Regions from separate parts of the Paenibacillus sp. KS1 genome, predicted to be linked through region 2. Evidence: riboswitches for the same ligand, from Rfam matches in the RefSeq annotation. Region 2 holds a riboswitch; each other region holds the start of a gene.
What was found. A riboswitch is a leader RNA that binds a small molecule or an ion and turns the genes downstream of it on or off. The one in region 2 is predicted to bind thiamine pyrophosphate.
Positions count from the first base shown of each region.

Region 1: another riboswitch for thiamine pyrophosphate. It lies ahead of tenA (thiaminase II); the one in region 2 lies ahead of BBG47_RS24345 (hypothetical protein).
Region 3: another riboswitch for thiamine pyrophosphate. It lies ahead of BBG47_RS22470 (YkoF family thiamine/hydroxymethylpyrimidine-binding protein); the one in region 2 lies ahead of BBG47_RS24345 (hypothetical protein).

Region 1 covers NZ_MAIS01000001.1:174,292-184,840, forward strand. The annotation lists gene BBG47_RS00765 (YkoP family protein) at 1-248, shown strand, start outside; gene BBG47_RS00770 (polysaccharide deacetylase family protein) at 253-978, shown strand; gene BBG47_RS00775 (linear amide C-N hydrolase) at 1,056-2,060, opposite strand; gene thiE (thiamine phosphate synthase) at 2,187-2,900, opposite strand; gene thiD (bifunctional hydroxymethylpyrimidine kinase/phosphomethylpyrimidine kinase) at 2,897-3,712, opposite strand; gene thiM (hydroxyethylthiazole kinase) at 3,712-4,557, opposite strand; gene tenA (thiaminase II) at 4,554-5,255, opposite strand; TPP riboswitch at 5,384-5,486, opposite strand; gene BBG47_RS30360 (MerR family transcriptional regulator) at 5,687-5,890, shown strand; gene BBG47_RS00805 (hypothetical protein) at 5,899-6,393, shown strand; gene BBG47_RS00810 (histidinol phosphate phosphatase domain-containing protein) at 6,484-7,500, opposite strand; gene BBG47_RS00815 (DeoR/GlpR family DNA-binding transcription regulator) at 7,588-8,373, opposite strand; gene BBG47_RS00820 (ABC transporter ATP-binding protein) at 8,357-9,373, opposite strand; gene BBG47_RS00825 (ABC transporter permease) at 9,374-10,231, opposite strand; gene BBG47_RS00830 (ABC transporter permease) at 10,228-10,549, opposite strand, start outside.
Region 2 covers NZ_MAIS01000104.1:1,367-11,915, forward strand. The annotation lists gene BBG47_RS24325 (hypothetical protein) at 1-138, opposite strand, end outside; gene BBG47_RS24330 (FAD-dependent oxidoreductase) at 236-2,107, opposite strand; gene BBG47_RS24335 (FMN-binding protein) at 2,300-2,809, opposite strand; gene BBG47_RS24340 (queuosine precursor transporter) at 3,234-3,944, shown strand; gene BBG47_RS29565 (hypothetical protein) at 4,106-4,258, opposite strand; TPP riboswitch at 4,550-4,663, shown strand; gene BBG47_RS24345 (hypothetical protein) at 4,860-5,060, shown strand; gene BBG47_RS24350 (ABC transporter substrate-binding protein) at 5,030-6,088, shown strand; gene BBG47_RS24355 (thiamine-binding protein) at 6,251-6,544, shown strand; gene BBG47_RS24360 (ABC transporter permease) at 6,541-7,308, shown strand; gene BBG47_RS24365 (ABC transporter ATP-binding protein) at 7,325-8,179, shown strand; gene BBG47_RS24370 (MDR family MFS transporter) at 8,446-9,990, shown strand; gene BBG47_RS24375 (TatD family hydrolase) at 10,086-10,549, shown strand, end outside.
Region 3 covers NZ_MAIS01000086.1:15-10,563, reverse strand. The annotation lists gene BBG47_RS22505 (lytic transglycosylase domain-containing protein) at 1-429, shown strand, start outside; gene BBG47_RS22500 (alpha/beta-type small acid-soluble spore protein) at 497-718, opposite strand; gene nrdR (transcriptional regulator NrdR) at 847-1,326, shown strand; gene BBG47_RS22490 (hypothetical protein) at 1,449-1,736, opposite strand; gene BBG47_RS22485 (energy-coupling factor transporter transmembrane component T family protein) at 1,824-2,609, opposite strand; gene BBG47_RS22480 (ABC transporter ATP-binding protein) at 2,596-4,473, opposite strand; gene BBG47_RS22475 (ECF transporter S component) at 4,475-5,050, opposite strand; gene BBG47_RS22470 (YkoF family thiamine/hydroxymethylpyrimidine-binding protein) at 5,136-5,729, opposite strand; TPP riboswitch at 5,874-5,980, opposite strand; gene BBG47_RS22465 (HAMP domain-containing sensor histidine kinase) at 6,175-7,557, opposite strand; gene BBG47_RS22460 (response regulator transcription factor) at 7,541-8,236, opposite strand; gene BBG47_RS22455 (serine hydrolase domain-containing protein) at 8,319-10,325, opposite strand.

The DNA.
Region 1 (10,549 bases), on a different contig from region 2:
TAAAGGCGCTGACTGGGATAACACTGCTTCATCGCGGCATCACTTATGGATTAGGCTTCGAGCTGCACCCTTTGGAGACGAAGTGGATGCAGCGAGTATCCACCATATATCTGCGTTTGCTGCTCCGCATGCTGAATCCGGAGGGAGCCAAGCGCTTGAAGCAGCAGCGATCGAAGCTGGTGCCGAAGATGCTGTTGATGTCACGTTCAGCACTTGTGAATCGATATGTAAACGGGGAGAAGGGATAAGAGCATGGATAACCTTATCGCAGGAATATTAATTGCACTAATCGCTATTTATATGGGGCTTCCCTTTTTATTAACACGAATCTGCGGATGGGGTGTATTTCGCAAGGCGGGACGGAAGCGGGCACATCGTCATGTCGCATTTACGTTCGATGATGGACCAGACCCTGATTACACGCCAGAGCTGCTTGACTTATTGCGTGAGCGGGGCGTGAAGGCTACCTTTTTTGTTCTGGGCAGCAAGGCAGAGAAGTATCCCGAGCTTGTGAAACGCATGCATGAGGAAGGCCATCAGATTGGCATTCACAATTATACGCATATGCCGAATTGGGTCATGACGCCTCGGAACATCAGACGCGAGCATGTGGAACGTTCTGCGGACATTATTGAACGCATTACAGGAGAGCGGCCAACCTTCTATCGTCCTCCATGGGGGATACTGAATTTAGGCGATCTGTTTCTGCTGCGCAAATCGTATCGGCTCGTATTATGGTCGATTATTGCGCGGGATTGGAAGCTGGATACGGGGGAACGCAACTTGCGCAAGCTGCTGTCTGAGCGTATTGAGCCAGGTGCAGTTATCGTACTCCATGACAGTGGGGATACGTTCGGCGCTGACAAGGAAGCCCCCGGACAAATGTTAACGGTGCTGCGCGATATATTGCACGAGGCTGAACGTAGAGGGCTAAAATGCGTACGCACGGATGAATTGATCAGGCTGGAGCATGCGTAGTAAATAGGGAAGGTATTGAGAATATAGTATTATTCTTAATACTTCAGCCTGAGAGAGCTCATTGGTCATACGACGTGTTAGGCGTTAAACGCTTCGGTAATGTCCTCGTACCAAGCAGGCCTTTCTATTTGGATTCGGCTTTGTTCAGAGGCATCGAGATTTAATTGGGTGAGGTGTATCCCGTAAAGCTTGCTGTTAAAGTCTGTGTTAAAGTAGTAGCTGCGATTGGTATGATCGCGGTATACACACCACTGCGTCCAATCGTATATGGTGCTGGAGCCCTTCTTATAGACCGTTCCGCTAGGGACCGTGAGTGTTTGCAAGATTTGTCTGGCTAACCCGATGCTTTCCTTCGTGTTGGCAGGACGGAAAGTCGTTTTCTGCAGGAATGCAGATCGAGCAAAGCGGGATTGGGGAGTCGGATCGCCTGGAATTCCAAGCTGGCCGCTGCCGTAGAGGTCGCCTCCACAGCTGGTTTGCGCATTGTTTTCCAGGCTTAAGTGCTGATATAGCTCTTGATTGGCAAGATGCCAAGGATATGTAGGCTCATTCGTCAACACGCCCAGTTTGCTCGGGTAAATTTTCATCTCCCCCTCAGTGAACTCTACGATTAAATGATTGCCTGATGCATCACTAATAATATAATGCAGTAGCGCATAGGCGGACGGATATAGTTCTGAAATATTAATGACGTTCAAATCAGCTAAAGCAGCCTTTACCTCATGGGTATTTTTGTAATTCCCCAATAGATACGGAACAAAATTGGAGTTATAAAGGATGGGGGTATCTGGTCGAGGCATGGGATATTTGCTGCAGGACAACCACAGCCCGGCAACGGAAAGTCCATGCTCGTTCAAGCCGTCGGAGTAAAAGATGAAGTCTTCAATCAGATCGCCTGCTCCAACAAACCCGTATTTGTTTTTCCATTTCATTTCGTTTCCAGGAAGATTGGCTTCAGGAAAAGGCTGCCCGCGAGGTACAAAATTGACGATGGAATTGAGTTTCAATGTCCAGTCCATTGTTCTTGCAGAGACGATACCGCCATTCTTCGACTTTCGCGGTATCGATATATTTGTGCACATTCCAATTCCTCCTTTTCATTTTCTTAAATCGCGTACTTTTATATCTTATTAGCGGCACACAAAAAGAATCCGCCTATTTCCGGCGGACTCCTCCATAATGTTCGACAATTGGAACGACAACGATATTCATGGTATGACAGAAAGGCAAGCGACGCTTGGGTGACTCGATCCTGCTGCCGAGAGAATAGTTCCGGAAGCAAGTCCTCTCGCGGCATGACATACATTCTCCGCATGGGTAATGGCAGAGATAACAGCGATCCCGTCTGCACCAGCTCGAATTACATGTGGCGCACGCTCTGCCGTAATGCCGCCAATGCCTACGATCGGAAGTGAAGTTATCTCTGTTAACCTCTGAATGATTGCAGTGCCTTGCGGCTCAAGAGCATCCTCTTTGGAAGCAGTCGAATAAATCGGCCCAACGCCGAGATAATCGGCGCCTTGTTCCTCAGCCAGCAGAGCCTCTGCTGCCGAATGAACGGACACGCCGAGTATTTTATTGCCGATGCGATCCCTGACTTGCGCCGCTGGCTCGTCGTTCTGGCCGACATGAACCCCGTCCGCATTCAAGGCAAGCGCCAGCTCTACATCATCGTTCACGAGGAAGGGGATGCTGTGTCTTCTGCATACCGACTGAATGCGCATTGCGAGTTCTTTCTTAGCTGTTGTCTTCAGCGCGTTTGCGCCTTTTTCCCGAAACTGTATCATCGTAGCCCCTCCGCGAATGGCTTCCTCGACAATCGATCCAGGGTCTGCCTTGCAATTGGCGCTGCCGAGCACAAGGTACAGCCGCAAATAGGAACGCATGCGGGCATCTGCTACGCGACTCTCTACACTTGTCATCTGACCACCTCATCCATCTGCCGCCGCCGATATGCCCAGTGGTTTGTCGGGCCGTTGCCGCCGCCAAGCCCGAATGTCTCCTCAATTGCTGCCTGAATATAATGCCGCGCAGTACGAACCGCTTCATTGGGAACAGTGCCCTTCGCAAGTTCTGCCGTAATCGCTGCCGAGTAAGTGCAGCCCGTGCCATGAGTATGCTTGGTCATGATTCTGCGGCCTTCCAGCAGTGTGAAGCGGGCTCCATCATAGAGTAGGTCAACAGCCAGCTCGGTCGTCATGTCGTGGCCTCCCTTGATGACGACCAACTTGGCGCCGTAATCAGCAATTCTTATCGCAGCCTTGCACCGATCTTGCAGGGTAACAATCTTCATTCCTGCAAGCGCTTCTGCTTCCGGGATGTTCGGCGTAACAATCAGCGCAAGCGGCAGCAGGCGATTCTTCATGGCCTCTATGGCATCTTGCAGCAGCAGCTCTGCGCCTCCCTTGGCTATCATGACCGGGTCGACGACAACGTTGTTCAAACCGAATGCTTCAAGGCGATTCGCTACTGTCTCAATAATGTCTGCGCTGAACAGCATCCCTGTTTTGACAGCATCGACCCCAATATCTTCTACGACGGCATTTATCTGTTCAGCAGCGGCTTCAGGAGATAGCGGGTATACGCCGTGAACACCAAGCGTGTTCTGTACCGTCACAGCCGTAATCGCTGACATGCCGAATACGTTCAGCTCTTGGAAGGTCTTGATGTCAGCTTGAATGCCGGCGCCGCCACCGCTATCGGAACCGGCAATCGTCAATGCTCGTGCGACCATCATAGCCATACCTTCCTTCTAGCGGAGGCTTGGCGAGGGGTGATTGTTGATGCCGCCGTATCGAATAGGTCGATCTCAGCCAAGGCATCAAGAAATGCGGTCTGGAAGCTGCCAGGTCCTCGGTGACCCGCTGTTCGATAGGCATGGGCGGCTGCGCACCCATAATAAGACATCGCTGCGGCTCCCGCCAGCAATAAATCAGACTCTATTGCGGCAAATGCACCGATGACCGATGTTAGCAGGCACCCGCTTCCCGTTATGCTCGTTAATATCGGATGACCGCCCGCAATAACGTAGCCGGTTGTGCCGTCTGTAATGACATCCTCTTTGCCCGAAATGGCAACGATGGTGCCGAATCGATCGGCTGCCCGCGCAGCAAGATCGAACAACGCTTCAGGGGAGCGAAGGGAGCTTTCAGACTCCACGCAATCCACGCCCTTGATCTCGCCAGCTTCCCCCATAAGCTGGGCAATTTCCGCGGCATTGCCGCGCACGATCGAGACGCGCAATTCCTTGAGCATCTTCACAGATACCTTCGTCCGATACGGCGTTGCGCCTGCGCCTACTGGATCGAGAATAACGGGAATGCCATGTACATTCGCCGACCGCCCTGCGATTAGCATAGCTTCTATCATGTCGGTATCGAGCGTGCCAAGGTTCAATATTAGCGCATCTGCTGCCTTGGCCATGTCCGCTACCTCTTCCTTGGCTGAAGCCATTACAGGTGAGGCGCCAATGGCTAGCAGACCGTTAGCGGTAAAGTTGGCGACGACGATATTCGTCATATTGTGGATGAGGGGGCGCCGTTCCTTAATACGTTGGGGAAAGAGAGGCATATCATTCATCCTTGTTTCACCTCTGCCTTCTCCGTCAAGCCTACCGGCCAGTCTTCTACTTGATAAGCCATGTCCCAGAATAGATATTCCAACTGGCAGCTAGTCAGAAAATGCTTCTTCAGCTGCTGCTTGCGTGCTTGCGACAGCGATTCTGCCCATTCATCCAGCATTCGGCGCATTTTGTCCGTAACTCCGCCGCCGAGGTCTCCATAGAAATGAATCCACTCATAGAACGGATGGGTCTCATCTGGATTCACTTCTTTTAGCAGACGTTGTCCGATCTCCGTATATGTCCATGGGCACGGCAGCATAGCCGCAATAATATCTTCCAGGGTTCCTTCATGGGCCACGGTAAGCATATGGGACACATAATGGCTCGCAGAAGGGGCGAGCGGGTAGCCTTGCAGTTCTTCGAACGTCACGCCTGCCACGTTACAAAAATTATGATGGGGGTGTGTCTCGCTATTCAGTACGAATGAGATTTGCTCGTTGAAAAGAGCCATTGTCTCTCGGTTGTCGCATTTGGAAATCGCAATGCCGTAAATCCGAATAAAGGCATTCAAATATTCAAAATCCTGCTTTACGTAGTGAATCAACTGTTCTTTCTTGACAGTACCCTCAGCAATACCTCGAACGAACGGATGCTCCATAATGGCGTCGTATATCGGCTCCGCTTCGTGTCTCAGTTCCTCCGTAAATGTAAGCATGAACAGCACCTCCGCATGATTGGATAGATGATGAATGCATGCTGAAATCTGGTCAAGGAGCACTTCGCGGCAGCCAAAAAAAGCCGCCCCGAAATGGAGCGGCTTCATCATGTCCATACAAAAAGACCATGAGGCCGGCTCCACTTCCCTCCGCCGGTATTACCCGGATCAGGTTCAAAGGGTCCAAGAATTCTTGTCTCAGCCGCCTATGCGGCTCCCCTAGTGGATTTCACGTCATATTCATCTTACGAACTACTTTAGCATTGATGGAGATAATTGTAAAACGTTAGTTTTCTGAACCATTCGGTCAAAACGATAATTTGTTAGTGCTTGGAGTGAAGATTCGTATTGCAATTGACGCTGCGACAACTGATACAATAACCTCATAAGGCGCCTTATGATACGTCAAGTGATAGAGGTTGATGATAGTGATGAGCAACATGATAGGAATCGACAAATTATCGCAGGAAATCGGTGTGACGAGCCGAACCCTGCGCCATTGGGAGTCGCAAGGGTTGTTTGCGAGTCAACGCGATACCAGTTCTGGCTGGAGGATGTATGATGAACAGACCGTGCTTGCAATCCGTATTACAGCATGGTTAAGAGGGTTCGATATTGGGATTAGCATGAGGTGACAATGCCGATGAGTAATCAGTGGAGTTATTCTCCAGCATCGATCAAATTCGTAACCCTTCCACCAATGAGAATGGCTTGCCATGTTGTCGTAAGCGCATCACCAGAAGAAGAAGCGATCGAATCATTAGTGGACTGGCTCGTGCAAGCTGAACTGCAAGGAACGGCACGGCTATTTGGAAAAAATGAAGAACCACTCCCTGACGTTGAATCGAACGTTTACGGTTATGGTGCATATGCCTCCATTCCAGAAAATATCGATATACCAAGTCATTTGGCGGAGGCTAGGTTCTCCGGCGGGGTGTATGCCATGATGGAGAGTACAGATGATATTACGGGATCGTGGCAATTATTGATGGATAAATTGAACGAGCATCCTGACTACGAGCCTGATTCGGAGGCAAGATTCTGCTTGGAGGAGCATATACGAAATGACAGCCCGGCAGGAAGCAGCAACGCTTATTGGCTGCAGTTATTCGAACCGGTTCGAAAGAAAATAAAATAATAAACATGAAATCCCCGGTGCAGTCGTTGCGCCGGGAATTGTGTATTTGGGGACAGGAGAGAGGGGGGGGCTCGCTTTAGGTTTTCTTTATTAAGAAGTCGAAGTTGCGAGCGGTCGCATGATGCGTTTGCGCTGATGGAATGTGGCAATTTCGGCTTGACCGCGTTGCTGAAGCATAAGAGCATTGTCCGCCACGTATTTGCCGACGTCGTCTGGAAAGTGAGAATCCGATGATAGGGTAAAGGGGACATCATGTCGAAGCAGTACATCAATAAAGGAGGAACTCGGACACATCTCCTTGACCGGGTAGCGGTAGAACAGTCCTGCATTTACCTCTGTAGCTGTATTTGTCCGTTTCAATGCTTGTGCGATTCGCTCGTAGTACGGGAGAAGCAGCTCCTCAGCTGGGCGATAATTAAATACTTTCAAATTGTCTAAATGGGCGGCAATATCGAACAGACCGCTGTTAATCATTCGTTCGACATCATCGAAAAAGCGTCCGTACAGTTCACACAGATCAACCTGATCGAAGCGGAACTGAGTCTCGGGATTATCGAATCCCCATCCATCCACATAGTGAATCGACCCGATCACGTAGTCCCAATCCGCCATCGCAATGAATGATTCCAAGTCCTTCTCTCCACCTGCAAAATAATCCGCCTCTAATCCGAGACGTAGCTCGACTCCCTGCTCGGCCCATCTGGGCTTTGCGGCCTGAATGGCAGCTGCGAAATTCTCCATCCGCTCGGTGCATACTTGATGCAGCCATGTATGCTGAAGGCGGCCTAGCGGGGAGTCGCCGATATCGAGGTGACGTTCGAAGTAGGGGAGCGTCTCTCGAAACCGATAGAGATGATCCACGATTCCGACCTCCCGCAGTCCTTTGCGCAGCGCTTCTTGCAAGTAGAGATCGAGCCATGATTCGTCATAAGCTCCTCGCTGCAGTCTTGTATGCATACGCGCATAACTCGCTTCGAGCCATGCGCGAGAATGTTGTGGTTCAGCAATTGGATGGAAGTGATCGAATGCTTGATTTGTACGATCAAGCCAGCGGAACGAATAAGGGCCTTCCTCCAAATGCATATGGTAGTCTACATAATACAGCATAATGATCGCATCCCATCCTATGTCATAGTGGCTCATTCGTGATGTATGAAGTGATGTGTTACTTCGACATATAACTTCGCTATGTTCTTATGGCTCGCAAGCCGTCGTAATCCAACCTACTTGCAATCCGCTGCGCTTCCATTTATCTGGCATAGGTGCATCGCATATGATGGCGGTGACCTTGCTCATGTCACAGATGCGGCACAACTGTGTCTCCCCGAGCTTGGTACAATCTCCAAGCACATATGCCTGCTCGGATTGCTCAATCATTAAGGTGGAGCAGATCGATTCTTCCATGTCGTAATCACTGATTCCCGCTGGTGTCATCCCTGCACAGGAGATGAACGCCTTATCGAAGTGGAAGCGTGTAAGCAGTTCACAGGTTAAGGCGCCTGCAATCGATTTCTGCTCTGGATGCGTAACTCCCCCGAGTACGATGACTTTGCCGTCAAATCGTTTGGCTTCCAGCCGTTCCATGAGCAGTTCGGCAGCAGGAATAGAATTCGTCACGATCGTAACGCCGACGACACCGCGTATGGCGCGAACAAGCTCAACAGTCGTCGTGCCTACATCGACCACGATTGTATCTCCATCTTGAATGAGCGCGGCCGCAGCTTCCCCGATTGCTTTCTTTGCCGACTGCTCGATGCTTCGTTTTTTATCAAAATGAGGTTCAATCTTCACATGCGAATACGCAACCGCGCCTCCGTACACGCGCTTAAGCATCTGCTTTGCTTCCAACTCGTCGAGATCCCTGCGAATGGTCTCGGGCGTAACCGTTAATACGCTGGCGAGGGAAGCAACTTGAATTTTGCCATGTCGATTCAGCTGTTCTAAAATATGCTGTCTACGTTCTTCAGGCAGTAGCATCATGAAGCGGAATCACGTCCTTCGGATGGAGGTATACCGTCGTGGTAGAGCCGACGCTCACCCAATCGGAATTGCGATGAATCTGATCGACGACGACATGCTGACCCTGAACCGTTAGTTCCATACGCGTAATGTTGCCAAGCATGGTCACATTGCGTACCGTTCCTGTTACGGCCATGCCGCCAACGAGCGGCTGCTCGCAGAACGTCTCTGGCCGAATGGCATACAGCTTGCTGTCTGCAAGCGTGTAGTCTGGTACGATTTGCCCTAAGGCTTCGGCGTTCCATACGTTATAGCTGCCAATGAATCTTGCGACGAACTCGCTGCTTGGCTGCGTATAAATCTCCTGCGGTGAGCCATGCTGCGCGATATTGCCTGCATTCATGATGTATATGTGATCACTGACGGACATCGCTTCTTCTTGGTCATGCGTAACTAGTACTGTTGTCATGTTCAATTCACGTTGAATGGAACGCAGCTGCTGCTGTAGGTTTTTACGAATTTGCGCGTCAAGCGCACTAAGCGGTTCGTCCAGCAGCAATACCTTTGGTTTCGTAACAAGCGAGCGGGCAAGTGCGACACGCTGCTGCTGCCCACCAGAGATCTCACGCGGGAAAGACTTCTCCTTCCCTTGAAGCCCGGTGAGATCAATCATTTCGCCAACAGCCCGGCGAATCGCATCACGCGGCATCTTCTTCATCGTCAAGCCGAAGGCAATATTGTCGGCCACTGTCATATTTGGGAACAGCGCATAGGACTGGAACACCATGCCTATCTCCCGATCCTTCGGTTCGATCGCCGTGACGTCCTTGCCATCAATGTGAATCGTCCCGCCATCGAGCGGAGTCAGTCCGGACAGGATGCGAAGCAATGTGCTTTTGCCGCAGCCGCTTGGGCCGAGGAGTGTCACCAGTTCGCCTTTTTGGATATGAAGATCAATGCTGTTCAGCACCTTTTGTTTATGGAACGTCTTGGTCACTTGATTCATCTGTACGTAGCTCATCTAAGAAGCCTCCCTGCTCATTGTTGCTTGGGTAGTCGGAATGCTGTTGCTAACGATGTCTTCTTCTGGGTCTGCGACTGGCTTGGAAGTGCGGCCTGTCAGCTTCACGATCCACGCGCTCAATATGGCCATCAGAATGAAGTAGGTTACGGTAATGGCGCTCGCGATATGGCCGCTCTTGTTCAGCTGTGCATACAGGAAGAGCTGCATGGTCTCGAAGCGTCCTCCGACGAGAATATTAATGAGCACGAACTCTCCGAATAGAATCGAGAAGGAGAGGAGTGCGGATACGAGAATGCCCGGCATAATGTTCGGAACAATCACGCGCAGGAATGCCTTCATGCGGCTGGCTCCTAGAAGCTCGGCAGCCTCCATCAACGATCCTGCCTGAACAGCGCGCAAGCTGTTGCGCGTCCCTTGATACATGAACGGCAGCATGCCGATGACATAGGCACCGAAGACGATGATAATCATGGAGATGCCCTTGCCAGAGTAAGCGCGAATCAAGCCGACAGCCATAATAACGCCAGGAACGGCATAGGTAAGCATGACGAGCGTCTGAACCCAGCGCTCTAGCTTTGGTGCATACAGGGAAATCGCGAACGTAGCCGGCACGATAACGATTACCGCTGTTACGGTAGCTACGCTGCTGAGCAGCAGGGAACGACCGAACGCCTGCATGAAGCGTGTATCCTGGAACAGCTCGCCGAACCATTTCAATGTTAAGCCTTCGGGCAGAATGGTTTGATTCCATGATGTCGCCAAGGAATAGAGCATGGTAGCGATGACCGGAATGAACAAATAGAGCAATACCGCTGCAAAGGCGAGCGTTGGCAGAGAATGAGCCAATCGTTTCATAGCAGATCCCTCCGAACTTTGCGCGTCAGCCATTCATTGACGAGCATGGCTGCAAGCAGCGTCAAGCCGAGCAATACGCCCAAGGCGCTGCCGAGCTCGGGACGGGCGAAGATGTCCCCAGATACGAGTGCGCCAATACGTACGGGGACAAGGTTATAGTTGCTTCCTGTCAAGGCATAAGCTGAGGCATATGCACCCATGGCATTCGCGAACAAGATACTGAATGTGCCCGCGATCCCCGGCAGAAGTACAGGCAGACCGATACGCTTCCAAAATTGAAAGGGCGATGCGCCCAGCAGGGAAGCGGCTTCCTTCCAG
Region 2 (10,549 bases):
CATATCGTACGCATTCAGCATGCGAGCCATGTCGAGCAGCAGATGTTCATCCGTTCCAGCCGCCAATTGAATGCCGGTGATCGGCGGGAGATGCTGTGCCAGAAGGTCACTTGTTTGATTCAATAGTTGCCGATTCATGGGAACCCCCCGCTTCCCTCAGAAATAAGGAAAGTAATGTGACACGAAGTACACATTACTTTTCCAGTACACCATACCATCTATTCTTGTTGAGCAATTAATCCGTATACAGGTACCAGCGCTTCACGAACGGAATCTTCTTCCAAATGCGCTTCAGGCGTGGATACAGGTAGTAGTCCAGACCGAACGTGCTGCCGGAACCGCCGATAAGCGCGATGCCGCCGAAGAAGTACCAGAACATTTCATAAGGAGCCATACCGGACGTGTAGATCATGACGCCCATCGCAACAGTTCCGATCGATGCGATCGCTGTGAACAAGCCCAAGATCAACATAATACCGAAGATAACCTCAGCTGCAACCATGCAGCCTTGGAAGATGTAAGCCATTGCTGTATAGCCGCCATCGTTTGTATAGAACATCAAATCCATCGACCAATCGACAATGCCCTTGACGAAATCAGGCACTGGAATCGCCTTGATAGCCGTACTTGCACCTTCAACAGCGGATGCTGCTGTTTGTGCGTCAACCGTTGTATGAACTGCATCAACCGCTTGAGAAGCTGCAGTCACACCATCCATCGCCTTAGGCGGGATGAGGAACATCTGCGAAGGATCCTTCAGCAATTTCGATGCCTTCACCCAACCTTGGGATAACCACATGAAACCGATATAGATCCGAAGCGGAACAAGCCAGAAATTCGGGGAACGCTTAGCAAAATGTCCACCGACGAAGCTGCGGCGATTCTTCACATGGAAGAATTCGTGCATCATGTAAGACCAGATCTTATGGAAGCCAAGTACTTGCAAGAAGTACACAATATTAATCATATGCTTGAAGAACATGGCCATGAAGCCAGTGAAGTGGAACATTTTCTTCGGCGTGCCGATAGCGGCTACCCCGTAGCGTCCACCGATACATACCATCGTACCGTGGAAGGTTGGCTTATACGACTTATGTGTGCCATTCTTCAAGTCAGCCACGATATTATGTGCGATAAGACCAGCAGAGTGCTCGGCGTTCTCAACCATTTGCGGTACAGGACGCTCTTCGCCTTCCGGAATATAGAAGATGTTGTCGCCGACAACATACACATTTTTGTGATCAACGGACTGCAATTTGTCATTTGTCAAAATGCGCTTGCGTCCTTGCTGCTGAACATCGAGGTTGCCTACAAGGTCAGAACCTTCGACACCAGCAGTCCAGATAACCGTGCTCGATTTGATTTCATTATCGCCAAGGACAACGGAATTCGGCGTAACGCCGGAAATCTTCGCACCTGTGATAATTTCAACTTTCATTTTGCGGAGATACTTGTCCGCTTTGTCAATGAGCTTTTGCGGCAGGATTGGCAGGATTTTCGGAGCCATATCTGCTACGACGAGGCGAACCTCAGATTCGTCCACATGGAACTCATGGCACAGCTCTTCGCGATATTCCGCCAATTCGCCGACCATTTCGACACCAGTGAAGCCGGCGCCAACAACGACGAATGTGAGCATTTGCTTGCGCAGCTCTGGATCTGAAATCTTCGTCCCGTCCATGAACATTTGACGAATTTGTTGTTTCAGTTTAACTGCATCCTCGAACGACCAGAGGGAGAAGGAATTCTCTTCTGCACCCTCGATACCGAAGAAGGATGGCTTACAACCTGTACCGATAACAAGATGGTCGTAATTGTAGGATTTCTTTCTGCCATGCAGCTTCTGTCCGTTGAAATCAATGTTCTCGATCTCGTCCAGCACAACGTCTACTTTCAGACCTGCAAAGATTTGCTTCAGGTCCATTTTGATTGCTTCTTCTTCGACGCGGCATGCTGCAACCTCGTGCAGCTCCGTCATCATCGTATGGAAAGGTTTACGGTCGATGAGCGTAATGCGAATGTCTTTGTCTTTCTTCAGACGCTTCGCCAGCTTTTTCGCTGTCAGTACGCCACCATAACCGCCGCCCAATACAACGATCTCTTTCATGGTTTCACCCCGTTGTAATGCTTATTTGTCGATATTTAAAAATTGAACTATCTAATGCGAACAAGGGAGCTCCGCGAATAAAAAAGCGATATATGGCTCTCAAGCATTCATACGCTGCTTGTGCCCATTTTGCTTTCCTACTGCGGAGCTTCCGTGTTATCTCTATGTGATCAAGGAAGGAGTAGACTTATCTTACTTCGCGTTAGCCAGTGCTTCTTGAGCAAGTTTCACGAAGCTGCCAACGTGGATGGATACGCCGGATACAGCGTCTGTTTTACCTTCGTTGTTTACAGTGATCGCAGCTGGATCTTGCTTAGCGATAAGTTCTTGCTCCATTTTTTCAGCTTGCTCGTGCCATTCGGAAGAAGCACCGCCAGCTTTCATACCGTATTTGCCGTCTTGAGATTGCTTTTTCTTGGAATCTCCGCCATCTTTATGAACGCCATCCCAGTTTACAGCTGTGATTTTGCCGTCTTTAACTGTGATGTCCATTGTTTCTTTCCAACCGGATTTCTCATCGAAATCAGGAGATTCTGCATGGAAGTCGCCGTCTTTCAATGTTACTTGAGCAGCGTCTTTATTCGCTTCTGTTGATGTGTTTGTTTCAGGTTGTTTTGCAGCTTCTTCTTTCTTATCTCCACAACCAGCCAACATACCTACTACCAATACTGCGGATAGTAACAGTACAAGTTTCTTTTTCATAAAGAGTCCCCACCTTTTCTTTAGTTCAAAATTACTTTGTGAAAATTATAACTAACAGATTTACAATGTCATTTTAACATTAACTCCCTCTATTTAATGTGATATATATCACACATAAAGGGTAAATCTTTAACTAAACCAAACTTTTTCCACGACTGTTTATTAGCTGGCATTGACGATGCGGCTATGTATGACAATATATTCCCTCCATATCGCTCACAATATACGAGAGGGGCATCGGTAACGTTCATCCATCCATGTAAAATAATTGCTTCCACTTAATATAAGGGATAATTGCATCGCTGTTCAGTGATATTTTTCTATTGGCATGAACGATATGCATATGGTAAAGTTATGGCTTGCGCCTGAGCGCCGCGGTTCGTAACCATCCCGCGTAATCAAAACTAGGGAGGAATTTTATTATATGTTCAACTTTACTTGGGGCATTCTGTTCGTCCTTGCGAACTTTGCCTTCTTCTTGATTTGCTACCGGGCATTTGGCAAGTCGGGACTATATGCTTGGATTGGTGTAATGACGGTCATCGCTAATATCCAAGTTGGCAAGACGATTGAGATGTTCGGCATTGTCATGACACTTGGCAACACGGCGAATGCAACGCTGTTCTTGACAACGGATCTGTTGAATGAAAAGTTCGGCCGTAAGGAAGCGAAGCGCGCAGTGTGGTTCGGGTTCTTCACGTTGATTATGACGACGATTATTATGCAGATGGCTCTTCGCTTTACGCCTGAGGCTTCTGATATGGCGCGTACGGCACAAGCATCGCTGTCGAATATTTTTGATTTGATGCCGCGCCTTGTCGTAGCAAGCTTGACCGCGTATTTCGTCAGTCAGTTCTTAGATGTGAAGCTCTTTAGTTGGGTGAAGGAACGATACCCGAAGGCAGGCCAATTGTGGATTCGAAGCAATGGTAGTACAGGAATTAGCCAAATGGCGGATTCGCTCGTATTTTGTACGATTGCGTTTGCTGGCATGGTGCCTTGGGATGTATGGTTCCAAATCTTTATTACTACTTATGTCATTAAGCTCATCATCTCGGTGTTGTCGACACCAGTTCTATATTGGGCTAGAAGCTTCCCTGTTCGTGAAGATGTGGAAGGGCAGCAAGCGAAGTAGGGAGCGCACATTGGTTGACTTAGTAAAGCGGCTCTAACTTCATTATATAAAGAAGACCCCGATACCGATATGGTGTTGGGGTCTTTTGTATATGTACTCTAGTATGGTCACCATTGTCTAGAAGCATTTTGTCTAGAAGCATTATGCCTAGAACCAGTCCGTCAATCAAGGGTGATGGCCGCAATGATAAGGAATGATTTCTGTTCGATATTGATGCGAATTCGTTGATTCGGATTCTCCAAATCCATATGAGGCAGGGAATGCTCCAGCCACAGCAGCACGAAGCAGCCAAGCAGCAGGCCGAATGCAATCACGATTTTGGTGATCGTATCATACAGACATCCTCTACGCCAAGAAATCAATGAGGTAATTATTTTGAGTTAAAATGGAAGATTGTCCCTTGTTTCACATGGAACTTTTTTCGACAGGAATCTAGTGAATATGAGCAATCTGCTGTCATAAAGCATACGAATAACGAAGTTGATGGGAGATATAAGCATTGCCCTAATGATCAGCGGACACTTTGCAATTTCTGTTTGTCACTGGACTTTCTGATGGATGAGGACTATAATTACCCGTGTAATATGGTAGCTTCGATAACTGCATATGCACGCTAGGGGTGCTGGAATTTGGCCGGCTGAGATTGTATCCCATTAAGATACCGACCCTTACACCTGATCTGGGTAATGCCAGCGTAGGAAAGACGTTGAACCGCGTCATTATTGTTATAATTAGGTTGCTTGCTTATTCGTCATGCTCTGCATGAATGTGCGCTGCTTTGGGCAGAATGGACATAATTGCTGTACGGATGAACGAATGCCGGATGACCTTATTGACGTGATTCATCGTATGATGCACATTCGCATATACGCGTAGAACGGCACACAAAGCGTCCCAGAGGGGGCGCTTTTTTTTGTGGATCTGAATCGTGTTGCAGGACGGCGGGACGGGAACTTGCTCATCCATACATATACGATCGAGCGGATCGTCCAACTGGTGAATGCGGCAGGCGTTATCGAAGCACTTTCTAAATTCATGATCGGCTCTCCACTAGTGAGGGAAGGAAGAGAAGGGGGATTCATCATATGCAACGGACACGCTTTACACGAGGGTTGATGCTGGCGCTCGTTATCATGATGACATTTGCGCTCGCTGCTTGCGGCGGCAAGGGTCAGGAAGCAGGACAAGGGAGCCAGACAGAGGGGAACACGGCACAGGAGCAAGGAACGGATAAAGCGAAGGAGAAGCGCGATGTTAAGATTGTGCTTGATTGGACGCCAAATACGAATCATACCGGCTTGTATGTAGCCAAGGAGAAGGGCTACTATGAGGAAGAAGGTCTGAATGTCGAGATATTGCAGCCGAGTACTGGCGCATCAGATGCGATGATCGCATCGGGAGAAGCGCAATTCGGTGTTAGTGTTCAGGAAAGTATTACGATGGCTCGACAACAAAATGTTCCGATCGTGTCGATTGGTGCGATCATTCAGCATAATACATCAGGCTTTGCCGCGCCGAAGGACAAGAACATCAAGTCACCTAAGGACTTTGAAGGCAAAACGTATGGCGGCTGGGGTTCTCCGGTTGAGGAGATGATTATCCGCACGATTATGGAAAAGGACGGCGGCGACTATAGCAAGCTGAAGAGCGTCAACATGGGCAATGCCGATTACTTTACAGCCGTGAAGAAGGATATTGATTTCGCGTGGATCTTTTACGCTTGGACAGGTATTGAAGCAGAGCTTCGCGGTGAGCCGATTGATATGCTGTACGTCAATCAATATGCGAAGGAACTCGACTATTATACGCCGGTTCTTTCGACAAGCGAGAAGCTGATCAAGGAAGATCCTGAATTGATTAAGGCATTCATGCGTGCTACGTCCAAGGGCTATCAATATGCGATTGACAATCCGGAAGATGCAGCCAACCTGCTGCTTAAAGCTGTGCCGGATTTGAACAAAGACCTGGTTATCGCAAGCCAGAAATGGCTCAGTCCGAAGTATAAAGACGATGCACCTCGCTGGGGCGAGCAAAAGCGTGACGTATGGGCAAATTACATGAATTGGCTCGTGGAGAACAAATTAATGGATAAGAACATCGATGTAGACAAGGCGTTTACGAATGACTTCTTGCCAGCTTCATAAGCCTATACGGTTATAGGAATAGGCAATGGGCGCATATGCGCCCTTTTGCTGTATATCGTTACCTGTGTATATCGTTATAGGATATCGATACGAGATAATCGTCACCAAGACCGTTACAAGTTGATCATTACATGAGGATTGAGAAAGAGGAGGAGAAGCAAGATGGCGAACAGTTTAGTAAGCATTCAGATCATTCCGAAGACGAAAAATGGGGAAGACGTAATTCCCTATGTAGATCGTGCAATCGAAGTCATTCAAGCATCGGGTGTGAAATATCAGGTAAATCCACTGGAGACAACGATGGAAGGCGAACTTAGTGAACTCTTCCGTATTATTGAGGATATGAACAAGGCCATGATTGAGATGGGAAGCATCAATGTATTGTCGCAAGTAAAGATTGTGTATAAGCCTTCCGGCATTACGATGGATGAATTGACGGTGAAGTACCGGCCATGAGTGGACGTCGAATCGCGAAGATCGGTCCTCCGATCATTGCATTTATCATATTCCTCGCCATATGGCAGGCAGGAGTAATGGTGTCAGGCATTGAGAAGTGGATGCTGCCCAGTCCGCTCGATATTGTACAAGAGGCCGTAAGCAATGGTGGCGGTCTGCTTATGCATACATGGGCTTCTGTTCAATTGACGCTCATTGGTTTCTGTGTAGGCACCGCTGTCGGCCTGCTGCTGGCTTGTTCGCTTCATCCGATGCCGTGGCTGAAGCGGGCGATCTATCCGCTTGTCATAGTCAGTCAGAATATCCCGACGATTGCGCTGCTGCCGCTGCTGATGATCTGGTTCGGCTTCGGTCTCATGCCGAAGATTGTCACCATTACGCTGGTATGCTTCTTCCCCGTATGCGTGGCTACCCTGGATGGTCTTGCCCAGACAGACCGCACGATGATGAATTATATGCGTATGGCGGGCGCGAGCCGGTCGCAGCTGTTCTGGAAGCTGGAGCTGCCCCATGCACTTCCATCTGTCTTCTCAGGCTTGAAAATAGCAGGGACGTATAGCGTGATGAGTGCGATTATTTCCGAGTGGCTCGGGACGGACAAAGGGATCGGCTACTACATGGTACTGCAAAAAGCAGCCTATCGCACGGATCGCATGTTCGTGGCAATCGCAGTTGTCATTCTATTGAGCTTGGCCATGTTCGGCCTCGTATGTGCATTGGAACGGCTGCTCATTCATTGGCGCCGTGACAATAAACAGGGGTGAAGGGGGAGCGTTAAAGATGATCACAACAAACGAACAACAGCCAGTTGCCCAGCGAGATGCTGATCATGTGCATCAGCATGAGGCAGTACAGAAGCAGGCCGCTCTTGAGCTGCGTGATGTCAGCATGTCATTTGACGGTCGAGCGGGACGGCTTCATGTGCTCGATCAAGTATCCATTACGGTGCAAGCAGGAGAGTTCGTCTCAATTATTGGCCCATCCGGATCGGGGAAGAGCACACTGTTCCATCTCATTGGCGGTCTGCTTCGTCCATCAGAAGGGGATATTCTCGTCCATGGGCAGAACGTGGTTGGTCAGACAGGCCATATCAGCTATATGCCGCAGCAGCCCGCGTTGTTCCCATGGAGAACGGTGGAGGACAATGTTATCCTCGCTCCAGAAATTGCAGGCAAGCCGAAGAAGGAGGCGCGGGAGCAAGCGCGCCGCTGGCTAAGCAATGTTGGATTGACGGGTTATGAACGCTCGTATCCGCATGAGCTGTCCGGTGGCATGCAGCAGCGTGTCGCCTTCCTACGCGCAATGATGAGCCCCCATGAGCTGATGCTGCTTGATGAGCCGTTCAGTGCACTTGACGCGCTAACACGCAGTGATATGCAGCGCTGGCTCATTGACCTGTGGGAACGCAATCGCCGCTCGGTGCTGTTCATTACACACAGCATTGAGGAAGCGCTGCTGCTGTCAGATACGATATATGTACTATCCAACCGCCCCGCGCAAGTGTTAGAGCGAGTTACTGTTCCGTTCGCGCGGCCGCGAACGGAAGCGCTGGCTTCTGAGGCCGAGTTCGTCCGCATGAAGCGCGAACTGTCCGATCTGCTGCGTAGTATACAATCTTCATCTCCTATACGTTGAAGCGTGAAGCTGTCTCTTAATAAGAGGCAGCTTTTTTTGGGGAGAATATAGAGATGAGATGCAGCCCTTTCTAATCCCTTATTATCTATCCATCTCAAATCTTATATATGTATCCTGCCCGCTGCCTGGAATGACCCGCTGTTCATTTTCTGGTGGAAAAAGTTAGAGGCAAAGATTATAATTAAATCTCGTTAGACATGGATAGCCGCAACTCTGTGCATTGCTGTATAGAGATGACGGTGTGTCCTGAGGAGGAATGAATTCAAATGATTACGAAAGAAAGCAATCTGCGGATGGTCGTTGCCGGCCTGCTGCTTGGTATCCTGATGGCAGCCATGGACAATACGATTGTTGCAACGGCGATGCCAACGATTGTAGGCGAGATGGGCGGCTTTAATTTGTACGTGTGGGTGACGTCAGCCTACATGGTAGCGACAATGGCAGGGATGCCGATTTTCGGAAAGCTGTCCGACATGTATGGCCGCAAACGGTTCTATGTGTTTGGTTTGCTCGTCTTCTTGGTCGGCAGTGCGCTGTGCGGAACAGCGGACAGCATGATTCAGCTTGCAATTTACCGTGCGATTCAAGGGATTGGCGGCGGTGCCGTCATGCCGATCGCGTTTACGATTATTTTCGATGTGTTCCCGCCTGAGAAGCGGGGTAAGATGACGGGGCTATTTGGTGCGGTGTTCGGAGTATCGAGTGTGGCGGGCCCTCTGCTTGGCGCATACATTACCCAATATATCGGTTGGGAGTGGGTATTCTACATCAACTTGCCGCTTGGCCTTATCTCCCTATGGTTCATTATGCAGTTCTATAAGGAGAAGACTACGACCAAGAAGCAGCGCATTGACTGGGGCGGAGCCATTACACTCGTCGTTGCAATCGTCAGCTTTATGTTCGCGCTTGAGCTTGGAGGCAAAGAGTACGCTTGGGATTCAACAGTTATTATAAGTCTATTTGCGATATTCCTTGTGTTCTTGATCGCCTTCTTGATCATTGAGACACGGGTGCAGGAACCGATTATTTCGTTCAATCTGTTCAAGCGCCGCTTGTTTGCGGCAAGCCAGGGTGTCGGCTTCTTCTACGGGGTGTCGTTCGTGATTGCTACCGTATATATCCCGCTGTTTGTCCAGTGGGTATATGGAGGCTCGGCAACAGATAGTGGTCTCGTCTTGACACCGATGATGATCGGTTCCGTTGTGACGAGTTCGATTGCTGGTATTATGGTTGCGAAGCGCAGCTACCGCAGTTTGATGATCGTATCCGGTATTTTCTTCATCGGCGGTATGTTCGCGCTCAGTACGATTTCGACAGATACACCGCGTACGTTGTTGACGCTGTATATGGTCTTAACGGGACTTGGTGTCGGCTTCTCCTTCTCCTTGCTCAGCATGTCCTCTATGCACGGCATGGAGTTTCATCAGCGTGGCGCAGCGAACTCGACCGCTTCCTTCTCACGCTCGCTTGGGATGACGATTGGTATCACCTTGTTCGGTACGATCCAGTCGCATATGTTCCAAGGGCGTTTACAGGAGGTAATGCCTGCGGGCAGTGCAGCGATGGAGCTTAAACCCGAGACACTAATGAGCGGGCAGATGGGCGATCTTCCACCTGAAGTGGCCCGAGGTCTGACAACAGCTCTCGCGGACTCGATTGCTAGCACCTTCCAATGGGCCCTCATCCCAGTAGCATGTGCGCTTGTGTGTATTGCGCTTATGGGGAATGCTCGGATGATTCGAGGGGATCAAGGTCAGGGTCGTGGCGGAAATTCGAATGAGGCAAGTAAATTGAGAGCCGGAGAAATGTAAAGAAAGCAAGGCCGTAGCCTTTGAAGTGAATCGCCGCAGGATACTCGTCTAAGACGTGACGCCTGCGGCGTTTTTTGAGATGGGGGTTGAACACAATGAACGAATATGAAGTGCATGTTGTGGATGCACATATGCATATTGATGGATATAAGCAAGCAGCAGTCGCAGAACTGGAAGCGTCACTAAACCATCCATACTTGGATTATGTGATTGCGGTGTCTATGAATCTTGCCTCTTGCCACCACACCGAGCAATGGGCGAATCGTTATCCCGGCAAGGTACTCCCTGCATACGGATTCCATCCTGAGCAAGCACTTCCAAGTGCTGACGAGCAGGAAGGGCTGCTGGCTTGGCTTGAGCTGCATAAGGAGAGCATGATTGCCATTGGTGAGGTTGGTTTGCCGTATTATATGCGGGAGGAGTCGCAGAAGCGCGGCGACTCATTTGACCGCTTGCCCTATATAGAGCTGCTTGAATTGTTTGTAGAGCGGGCTGCTGCATGGGATTTGCCAATTGTGCTTCACGCCGTATACGATGACGCACCGATTGTCGTTGATTT
Region 3 (10,549 bases), on a different contig from region 2:
GTAGATCCTCTGCTTGTGGCTGCTATCATTCGAGTGGAGACGAACTTCCAAGCGGGGCGCGAATCTCGCAAGGGAGCGATTGGAGTCATGCAGCTGATGCCGGAAACGGCCACATGGGCGATGGAGCAGCTGAAGATGAATAATCGTTGGTCTTTGGACGAATTGAAAAATACGGCCGACCCCAATATTCTTATTGGCACATGGTATCTAAAATCGCTGCATAAGCAATTCAATGAGAATTGGATAGCGGCGATCGCTGCTTACAACGCGGGTCCCGGCAATGTGAACAAATGGATTCGCAACAAAGTATGGGACGGCAGCTATGACACAGCCAAGCAGCAAATTCCATATGGGGAAACAAAGTTGTACGTACAGCGTGTTATCCATTATTATGATAAGTATAAAAACATCTATCCGAAAATGAAGTAGAATGAAGAAGAAGCATCGGACAAGCCGATACCGTTATCGCGCATGATGTCCGACGCTTCTTCCGTCATTATTTGTATTGACCTGCAAGAGATTGTTCAGCGATTTGGACAAGGCGCTTCGTGATGTAACCCCCGATAGAACCCGTGTCACGAGTTGCCATGTTGCCATAGTATCCGTCAGATGGGATGGCAATGCCCAACTCTTGTGCGATCTCGAACTTCATTTGTTCAAGAGCTGCAGTCGCTTGAGGTACGACCAAGTTGTTGCTGGAACGATTGTTTTGGCTCATTTGATTCACCTCCTTGCGGTTGGTAATTGTATTGTGTGCATTCTTTCAAAGATCATTACAGGTAACCACTGGTAACTTTTTAAAAAGTGAATTGTGATAAACATCAAGAGTAGAACGGAGGAACGAAAATGAAGTGTCCTTATTGTGACCACTTAGGAACAAAGGTACTTGATTCTCGTCCAGCGAACGACAATAAGTCTATTCGCCGCAGGCGGGAGTGCGAGCTGTGCAGCAGACGCTTTACTACATTCGAGATGGTGGAGGAGACTCCGCTCATCGTTATTAAGAAGGATGGAAGCAGGGAAGAGTTCAGTAGGGATAAGATGCTGCGCGGACTTATTCGTGCCTGTGAGAAGCGTCCCGTATCTGTGGAACGGCTGGAGATGATTGCTTCGGAGGTCGAGAAGCAGCTGCGCGATACCGCCCATGCGGAGGTAGACAGCCGTGTCATCGGTGATTTCGTCATGGAGCAGCTCTATCCAGTAGATGAAGTTGCTTATGTGCGGTTCGCATCGGTCTATCGTCAGTTCAAGGATATCAGCATGTTTATGAAGGAACTGAATCATCTTCTGTCGAAGAACGCCCTTGGCGAACATCCAGATAAATAATTCATACCAGAACCCCTTAAGCAACATATGCTTGAGGGGTTTGTTATATTTTATAGAGCAATCTATTACTGTGCGGATTGCCAAATAAAAACTCCCTCAACAATTTGAGGGAGAATAGACCGTTAAAAAATAATTCGTCTACGGGTATCAAGCAGCACGATAGCAAGGAGATCAAAGAGCACCAACGGCAAGATGAAAGGGAAAAATGAAGTGTGTACTTTTCCCGCATGCTTTACGGAGTTGACCTTTAAGTACACTCTCTTTTTATCTACTTTCACGATGGTGCCTGTATATATGTTACCGTTTTTGGCCTTTATCTTTACGAATTTTTTTAAGAACTTTACACTTTTGGAGTAATGGGGGGATAACGTCTTAGACGTAATCTTCTTAGGTGTGATTTTTTTAGGCATAGAAAGACCTCCTTTTCGCATAATAGCGGAACACACAATGTGCTTAGATATGTTATGCAGGATGTACGAAAAGGGTGTCATACTGTGTCACAATTGTCCTTGATACCATTGTACGAACCCAAGTTTCCAGGATACGTAGTAGCATAACGCGATTCCGCCTAGCAGAAGGAAGAGCAAGGCCCAATCCTTCCATGTAACTCGAAGCTTCACATAATAAGCTCTTCCACGTCGGCCTGTGAGTCCCTTCGATATCATGGCGGCAGCTACACGCTCCGACTTGCGGATAGCTGAAGCGAGCAGTGGAATTGCATAACGCTTCCATGCCCGCAGCTTGCTCTTCCAGCCACGCTCCCGTTCTATGCCTCGCATGCGGTGGGCATCCTGTATGATGCGCAGTTCTTCCTTGAAGAAGGGTAGGAAGCGATAGCCTGCCAGAATACCGTATGCCCACTTGGGCGACAGCTTGCACTGCTGCATCAGGCTCAGCATGAAGCGAACAGGATCTGTCGTCAAGATGAAGATGAGCGACAAGGCGGAGAAGATAAGCACTCTGAGTCCGAGTGATATCGCCTGCTGGAACGTGGCCTCTGTAATGATGAACGACCCCCACTTCCATAGAATGGCACTTGAAGCGGGATCGGCAGAACGCGGGAAGACGAGAGCCGTCCACACGTAGCCGATGCCCATAATGAGGAAGGGGCAGAAGCTAAGCAGCCATTTACGCCATGATATGTTCCCTAATAGGAATGTAAATAGAACGATGTAGACAAGTGCTGCAAGCGGTGTAACCGGATCGAACGTCAATGACAGCATAATAACCGCTATAATGATCGCAAGCCCCTTAATGCTTGGATTCCAATCATGGAGTATCAGGATGATCTCCTCCTTCGATACCTGACGTCTGTGCAAGTAGGCGAGATGCCACCGCGAAGTTCATCGGCATTCGCAGATGACACTTCTCCACGAGCTCAGGGTGCTCCCTCCACAGCTTGGAAGGGCTGCCGTCAAACCGTATGCAACCATCATCTAGCACGATAATTCGATCCGCATAGGTCTGAACCCACTCCATATCATGCGTGATCATCAGGACAGTAGCTCCTGCTTGGGTTCGTTCTTGGAGGGTGTCCATCAGCTGCTTGGATGTATAAGCGTCTTGTCCATATGTCGGCTCATCGCATAACAATAGCTGTTGGCTGTCGGTAAAAACGGAAGCGACACTAAGTCTTCGCTTCTGCCCTTGGCTGATGGAGAAGGGATTGGCATTGGCAACCTTGTTCAAGCGGAAGCGTGTCAAGGCTTCTCCAACATGCTGCTGTACTTCTTCTTCGCTCAGAAGCTGCAAGCGCATCCCGAATGCAAGTTCATCGAACACGGTATCGGTAATGAACTGATGCTCTGGATTCTGGAATACATATCCGATGAAGGCTCTCAGCTCCCGCTCTGCATATCGATGAAGAGGCATGCCATTCAGGATGATTTGACCTTCCTCCGGCTGTGTCAATCCAGACAAGAGGGAAGCGAGCGTAGACTTCCCAGCTCCGTTCGGACCGACAAGTGCCACCCATTCCCCTGCATGCAGAGTAAGGGACACGTGATCGAGGATTACTCTCCCTTTACGCCGATAGACAAGGTTGTTCGCTTGCAGGACTTTCTCAGGCTCCCGTGGGGAACCGTTCGATTGAGCTGATGTTAGGATACGCATCACATCCTGCTGCGCGGATTCAGGGAGCGACAGCATCAGGTCCAGTAGATCCTCGTCGGTTAGTGCGGGTTCTGCGGACTCGAGATGCTGATGAACGAACTGCTCATCATAATTGCTGAAATCGAAAATGTTACTACTATCGTCATGGTTGCTGCTATCGCTACTGTTGCTGCGATTAAACCACTCACGGATGAATTGCTGCAGTTCCAGCGCTTGCGGAAGCCAGATACCGCGTGACTTGGCTTCAGATGCATGATGCCTGAAATAGGAGGCAGGAAGCCCGTCAAAGACGAGAGCTCCATCCTCATCCATCACGAGCAGGCGATTCGCCATACCGATCCAATCGTCCAATTGGTGCTCAATGATGAGCAGAGCCATCCCTTCCTTGCGTGCCAGCTCTGCAATGAGCGCAGCGAATTGGTGTCTTGTATACGGATCGAGATTCGAGGTGGGCTCATCCAACACAAGCACATGCACGCGAAGGGCTAGAGCGCAGGCGAGAGCCAGCTTCTGCTTCATGCCTCCCGATAGCTCGTGGATATACGCATGGCGCCATGCGAGTAATCCCACCTTTTCTAATACCTCTTGAATCATGGATTCCATCTCAGTTCGAGGACAATCCCGATTTTCTAGGCAAAAGGCTATTTCCTCTTCTACACGCAGCATACAGAACTGACTTTCGAAATCTTGAAATACAATTCCGATATGCTGGGCCGCTTCACCAGAATCGTACTGTTCGATTGGCTTGCCGTACACGAGGACACTGCCTTCAACGAGACTGTCTATTGCATGTGGATACAGACCGGTAAGGCAGAAGGCTAGCGAGCTCTTGCCGCATCCGCTTGGGCCTAGCAGCAGAACGGTTTCCCCCTCATGCAGGGTGACATTGATGTTGGATAAGACGGGCTCGCCTTCGGTCTCGAAGGCGAGTGTCAGATCAGTGGCTTCCAGTGCAATATGAGATCCGTGCTCGACGTCATGTTGTATAGTCAATTGTGCTGGGTGCTTGGAATTGAGAAGCGCTGGGCTTGCCATGTTATCGCTGCCCCTTTGCAATTGGGAAGCTTCTAAGAACTCCTGTATTGGCCAAGGCGTCCGCAATCCATTTGCCAAGCAGACCTGAGATGAGTGCGCCACTTATACAGCGAACGACGAACATCGCGATGATGAGACCAACAGAGTAGGCCGCATAACCGCTGCGGAAATACCCCCACGCGAAGCTGAATACAGCGGAGCCCACCCCAGCCAGCATGAGCACTTTGGTTGAATAATTCCGATATCTTGTAGCGGCAAATACGGCTTCGGCGCCTAAACCTTGAATAAGGGCGGATACAATCAAAATAGGTCCTACGGCGTTGCCGATTAATACCTCAACCAATCCAGCGACTGTCTCTGAAATAACCGCAGCCCCCGGTTTGCGGATAATATAGGTGGCGATGATCGATACGATAAACCAAATGCCGAAGATGACTTCATATCCCATTGGCCCCATAAAGCCAACAAGCACATTGCCTATTTGCAGGAAGAGCAGATAAATGACGGCAAACACGACAGATAATGAACTGAGAACGACGATATCTCGTAATTTCCATTGACTGTTTCGCGAATTCATGAACATTCCTCTTTTCTTAGAACGATGATCGGATGAGTCCGTTGGGTTTGTAGTTTGCATTTTGGAAATTCTTTTTCTTCAGCTGCTACCTTGTGGAAGGGCTGTTGGCTGACATCGTAGTTGTCATCACCACATGGGACTTGTCTGATTTTCTCGCCCGATTAAAGGCATGCTCAAGTGTAGCGAATACTCGCTGTGCATCTCCTTCTAAGCGGCTTGCATAATGAGCGCTCTCATCGAAAGTGCCTTCTTCCTTAGCAAGGCCAATGATCTCATAGATCGTATCCATGTAATCTGCCGTTCCGAGCGGATAGAGTGCAAAATGAGCTGCGACCTTGAGAGGAATCGCTTGATATCGTTCCGCATTCATTCGAATTTCGTCCGTACTCATGAAGGCATCTCCTTGTGTGTCGCCCGGACAGCCAACAGAGAACGTAGCATTCAGCACAACATGTTCTCCACTTGCCGCGCTATGTAAATAGATAGACTGAACGACATCGAATACGTGTTCACTGCGCCCACGAACCCAAGTGCTGACATCATCGGTATGGCACCATACCTTGGACATGTCTGTGTCTCGCAACGCTCCTAAAATAAGTTCAACAAAGCGATCGCTCATCGGATAGATGGAAAAGCGACAACCAACGATGCGGCTTGTACCACAAGATAACTGACTCATAACTTATATCCTCCCTGACGAATCAAATTGTGGTCAGCAGACAACAAAAAACTGCACCGTGAGTCGGTGCAGTTACGCTTGAGGATACAAGGGTATAACATGGCTTCATGCAATGACGAACATGATGAAGCCGCAACTTATATCAATCAGTCGACTACACTTCCCCACGCTAGTATTATCTAGTTCGGGTTATAAGGGTTAACAGCGTTGCCGCTGTCTCTCAGCTTGTTACAGCACCCCTAGTGTTCGAAATTCACTATGCAGTTGTTCCATCGTTCATATGCTTGACAGCTTTCATTATACACGTGATGATCCGTTTGTAAAGGGTGCAACACCAAAAGGGATACTTCAAACTGGAGCTATTATTGCAATGGGCTAGATCCCGGCATGCAAACGATCCGTGGTATCGAAGCCTGAAGGTGATGCCCGACATCGTGAAGGGACTCTAGTCCTCCGTAATAGTCAACGTGATTTGAAACAAGGTATGGTAACACTGATCCTGCGTTAATTCAATCGTGCCATCATGGAGCGTTATGATTTTTTTGCAAATGGCGAGACCTAAGCCTGTACTGTCTTTGATCGGCCCATCGCCGCGGATGAATTCCTCGAAAATATGTTCTTTGATCGGCTCCTGAACGCCAATTCCGTCGTCTCCGATCCACAGTATAACGTTTCCTTCTTGTCGTGCACATGACACATAGAGCACCGTTCCCGCTGGATTATATCGCAGTGCATTGCTAATTAAGTTGGTGATGACGCGACTCATATGAATCTTGTCCATCTTGACATAGAGCGGTTCTTCCGGGATATGTGCTTCCAGCTCAAATCCCTTCTCTTCTATTTCCGGATAAAATTCCACCACGAGCTGCTGGAACCATTTCGTAATGTTCACTTTCTCTTTGCTCAATTCCGTATGCTTGTCATCCAGCTTCGCCAGTTCAAATAAGTCTTTAATCAAATTGGCCATATAAGCTGACTTATCGTAAATGTATTGAATATATTTGCGGGTATCCTTGTCTTCCAATGCCTGATTGTCCAACAGAAGCTGCGAATAACCGTAAATCGAAGTAATCGGCGTCTTCAAATCATGCGATAGATGCAGCAGCATGTTTCGCTTATTGTTCTCGGCGGCTTCCTTCTCAGCAGAAGTGCGCTGCAATCGTTCAGCCATGCCGTTAAACGCATCTTGTATTTCCGCGAATTCCTGTTCGGCTGAATAATGAAGCCGCTTCGTGTAATTGAAGTGCTCCATCTCTTTGATGCCTTCTAAGATTTGCCGCAACGGCTTTTTCACTTGTCTAACCGAATAGCGGGCGTAAAAGTAAAGCAGGATAAATAATAAAATAGCTAACAATGCACCAAAGATCGTTGTCGCAGTTGATAATTTCAACAAGCGCTCAGGAATTTTCCACAGCAATACATAAGATTCGCCGTTCGGCCCTTTGGCTTGGTATGCATGGTAGGAGATTGCATCATCGTTGCGCTCTACATCTATCTTGGCATACATTTGACCGTCTTCGTAATGCTTGATGTCGTCCTCTTTGTTTCCTTTGACAAAAATGATCTCGCCTGACTCATTCACGATTTCGAACCAACCGCCGTACTTGTCCAGCAAATGCCCACTGATGTTGTGGAAAGGGTACCGATAAATATCCGTTCCATTAATTTGAGCAACGACCAGTTCATCTATATATCGCCTCATAAATAGGTTCGTGCTAAGGAGAGATACAATAATCGCTGCTATCATCAGGACGCAGATCACTGCATAATTTCGAAAAAATACCCGTTTTAAGGGACGTCGACCGGAGAGGTTATTTGCTTTTTTCAAAACGGTAACCTAACCCCCTAATCGTAATGAGATGAACAGGCTTTCTCGGATTATCCTCAATTTTCTCACGGATTTTGCTTATGTACACCATAATTAAATTTTCGTCTCCGATGTATTCCTCGCCCCACACCTGCTCGTAAATATGCGCTTTGGTCAATACTCTGCCAGCCTCTCTCATAAGAAGCTCCACAATCTTGAATTCGTATGATGTCAATTCTCTTGGGATGCCGGACTTGAACAGTTGGCAGCTCCTTGTATTCAGCCTCACATCTCCGATTTCGATAACTTCCTGCTCCTGCCTATCCACCTTGGCAAAAGAGTCGATTCGCCTGAACAGCGCTTGAACGCGGCTGACGACTTCCAGTGGGTTGAAGGGCTTGCCCACGTAATCGTCCGCCCCTAGCTGCAAGCCGTAGATTTTATCCATATCGTCAGACTTGGCAGAAATAAAGAGAAACGGAATTTGCGAATTCTGCCGTGTTTTTTTGAGCAATTCCAAGCCATCCATTTGTGGCATCATAATATCGGCTATGACCAAATCGATGGACTGCTCCTGCAAGATGGTCATCGCTTCGGCACCGTTCCCGGCTGTAATCGTGGCATAGCCGTGGTTGGTCAAATAGATGGTCAGCAGTTCCCGAATCTCGGCTTCATCATCAATGATAAGTATGGTTTTCATTTGTTGTTCCACCTCTATGTATGCAACAATAACTCCCGATTCACTTGCGGCTAAGCGCAGATGGATCGGGAGTTGTGTTGAATTAGAATAAATTGTCAGCGAACGTAGACAGCATTGCTGCAGCTTCTTGCTTCAGTATCGGCTGCTTGGATCGATAGTCGAACGCCCCGTCTTTCCCTTGGATAACTTCAGGCCCAAATAATTGCTTGGCAATGACGAACTGAACGCCTTCGCGCGCCCAGGTATCGGTGGAGCCGCTGAGCCGGGCTTCTTTCGGTCCTGTACCCACATGGTTGAATGCCATACGCCATATAATAGTCGCTGCTTCCTGACGCGTCAACAATTCCTGCGGATGAAATTTGCCGCTCTCAGGCTTCTGAATGACACCAAGCTCATAAGCAGATTGTATTTCTTTAGCAAACGAACTGTCGGATATATCTATGAAAGCAGGCTTGCTCTTGGATGGAGACACCCCGGCCCATCGAATAAACCAACCGATAAACTGTTCCCGGGTAATTGCTTGTGCAGGCTGAAAGCGGTTGTCGCCGCTTCTGTCATCAATGACTTTCAATTGGCGCAAGTGATAGATATACGGAGCATACGGATGGTCGTCATTAACATCCTGATATTGCTGCGGCGCCGCTAATTTTTCGGTCCAACTATCTGATTTCAGGTCGTAATAAAATGCCTTTACCTCGCCGCTGTCATTTAACTTGAATGCAGCTTTTACGCCTTGTTCATCTTGGAAGAGCAGTGGCTCGATTTCATGCAGTATGTGCTCTCCAAACGGATCCTTCACGATAAGCTTGCCATCTTCGGCACGAATCCGAGAGGTCCACATCCGATTTCGCAAATCGCTGTACATGCCCTCAAATTTTTCCAATGATCGTGTTGCTCGCTCATGAGGAGCCTGGGCGCCTTCTTTCTTCGGGTAATAATGATCCATGAATGCTTCCAACAAATCCTTGCGGAACTCAACATCTTTATTTACAGTAACGAAAATGCCGACCTTCTCATCAGGAATCAACCACAGATTGCTGTGATACCCGGCCATGTCCCCGGATTTCTCAATGAGATAACGTCCGTTGTATTGCTGCTGATTGGCGTATTCGAATCCGTAGGCCATGTTCGGCAGCTTCTCATGCACGGCGAGCTGAGGCTTATGCATTTCTGCTGCTGTTTCTGTCTTAAGAATCGTTGCATCACCCAGCTTGCCGCCGTTTAGATGGGCGAGCATAAAGTTGGCCATATCAGCACCAGTAGAGAACATGCCGCCCCCTGGAAGCTCTGTCGGTACCGTTGCGTAAGTGGGAATTGCTTCTCCCATCACGTTATATGGAACGGCCAAGTGTTTCGTAATGTTCGAGGTTACGCGGAAATCGCTGTTTGTCATACCTAGCGGTTTAAAAACATGCTCCTGCACGTATGTACCAAATGGCTGTTTGCTCACTTGCTCTACGATGTAACCTTGAATCGTAAAGCCTAGATTGTCATAGCGGTAGTACTGGCCAGGCTTGCGGATCACTGTAGGCGTATTGTCCGATACATATTGCTTGATAGATGCTTCTCTAGTTAAATCGTCGGTAGATAATTCGGAGCCGTCCCCGAATTCGAATCCGGTCGAATTCGTCATTAAATGCTTCGTGGTTAGGGGAGTGCCAGTCTTATTTGGAATTTTAATATCTCCCAGGTATACAGACACATCTTTGTTCAAATCGATTTTACCCTGTTCTGCCAATTGCATCACGGCCGTAGCGGTGATTACCTTGGAAATCGAAGCGACACGGAATACGGTTCGATCCGGATCGACTGGGAGCTTTTTATCTACATCTGCATAGCCGTAACCTTTCTTCAACAGCACCTTGTCGCCCTTGACGACGACAAACGCAGCTCCTGCCATACTGTCCTTAATTTCTGGACGGTTAAAAAATTCATCGGCAAATTGTTCCACTTCTTTTGGGTCTTGCAGTCCTATGTTTACGGGCGTAGCCGCAGATACTTTCGATATTGTACCCGTACCGCTAAGCAAGCCGGTTACTACGGTGAGGGTCAGTGCGATGGCCGTCACGCGCTTGGAAAACATATTCATTGTTTGCTCTCTCCTCTGTATCATTTTCGTGCATCATCAGAATATAGGAGCAAACTTAATCCAGATTCTATGTAACCTTAATGTAAAGTGAAATTTTCGATGAACAACCGAATCTTAGGGGAGGGGACATGGGATGCAAGATTCTATGAGGAGGATCAAGGTTTGGTAAGCGGAAAAATGAAAAGGATGCAACAAAAAAACGGCATTCTCTGCCGTTTTGATCA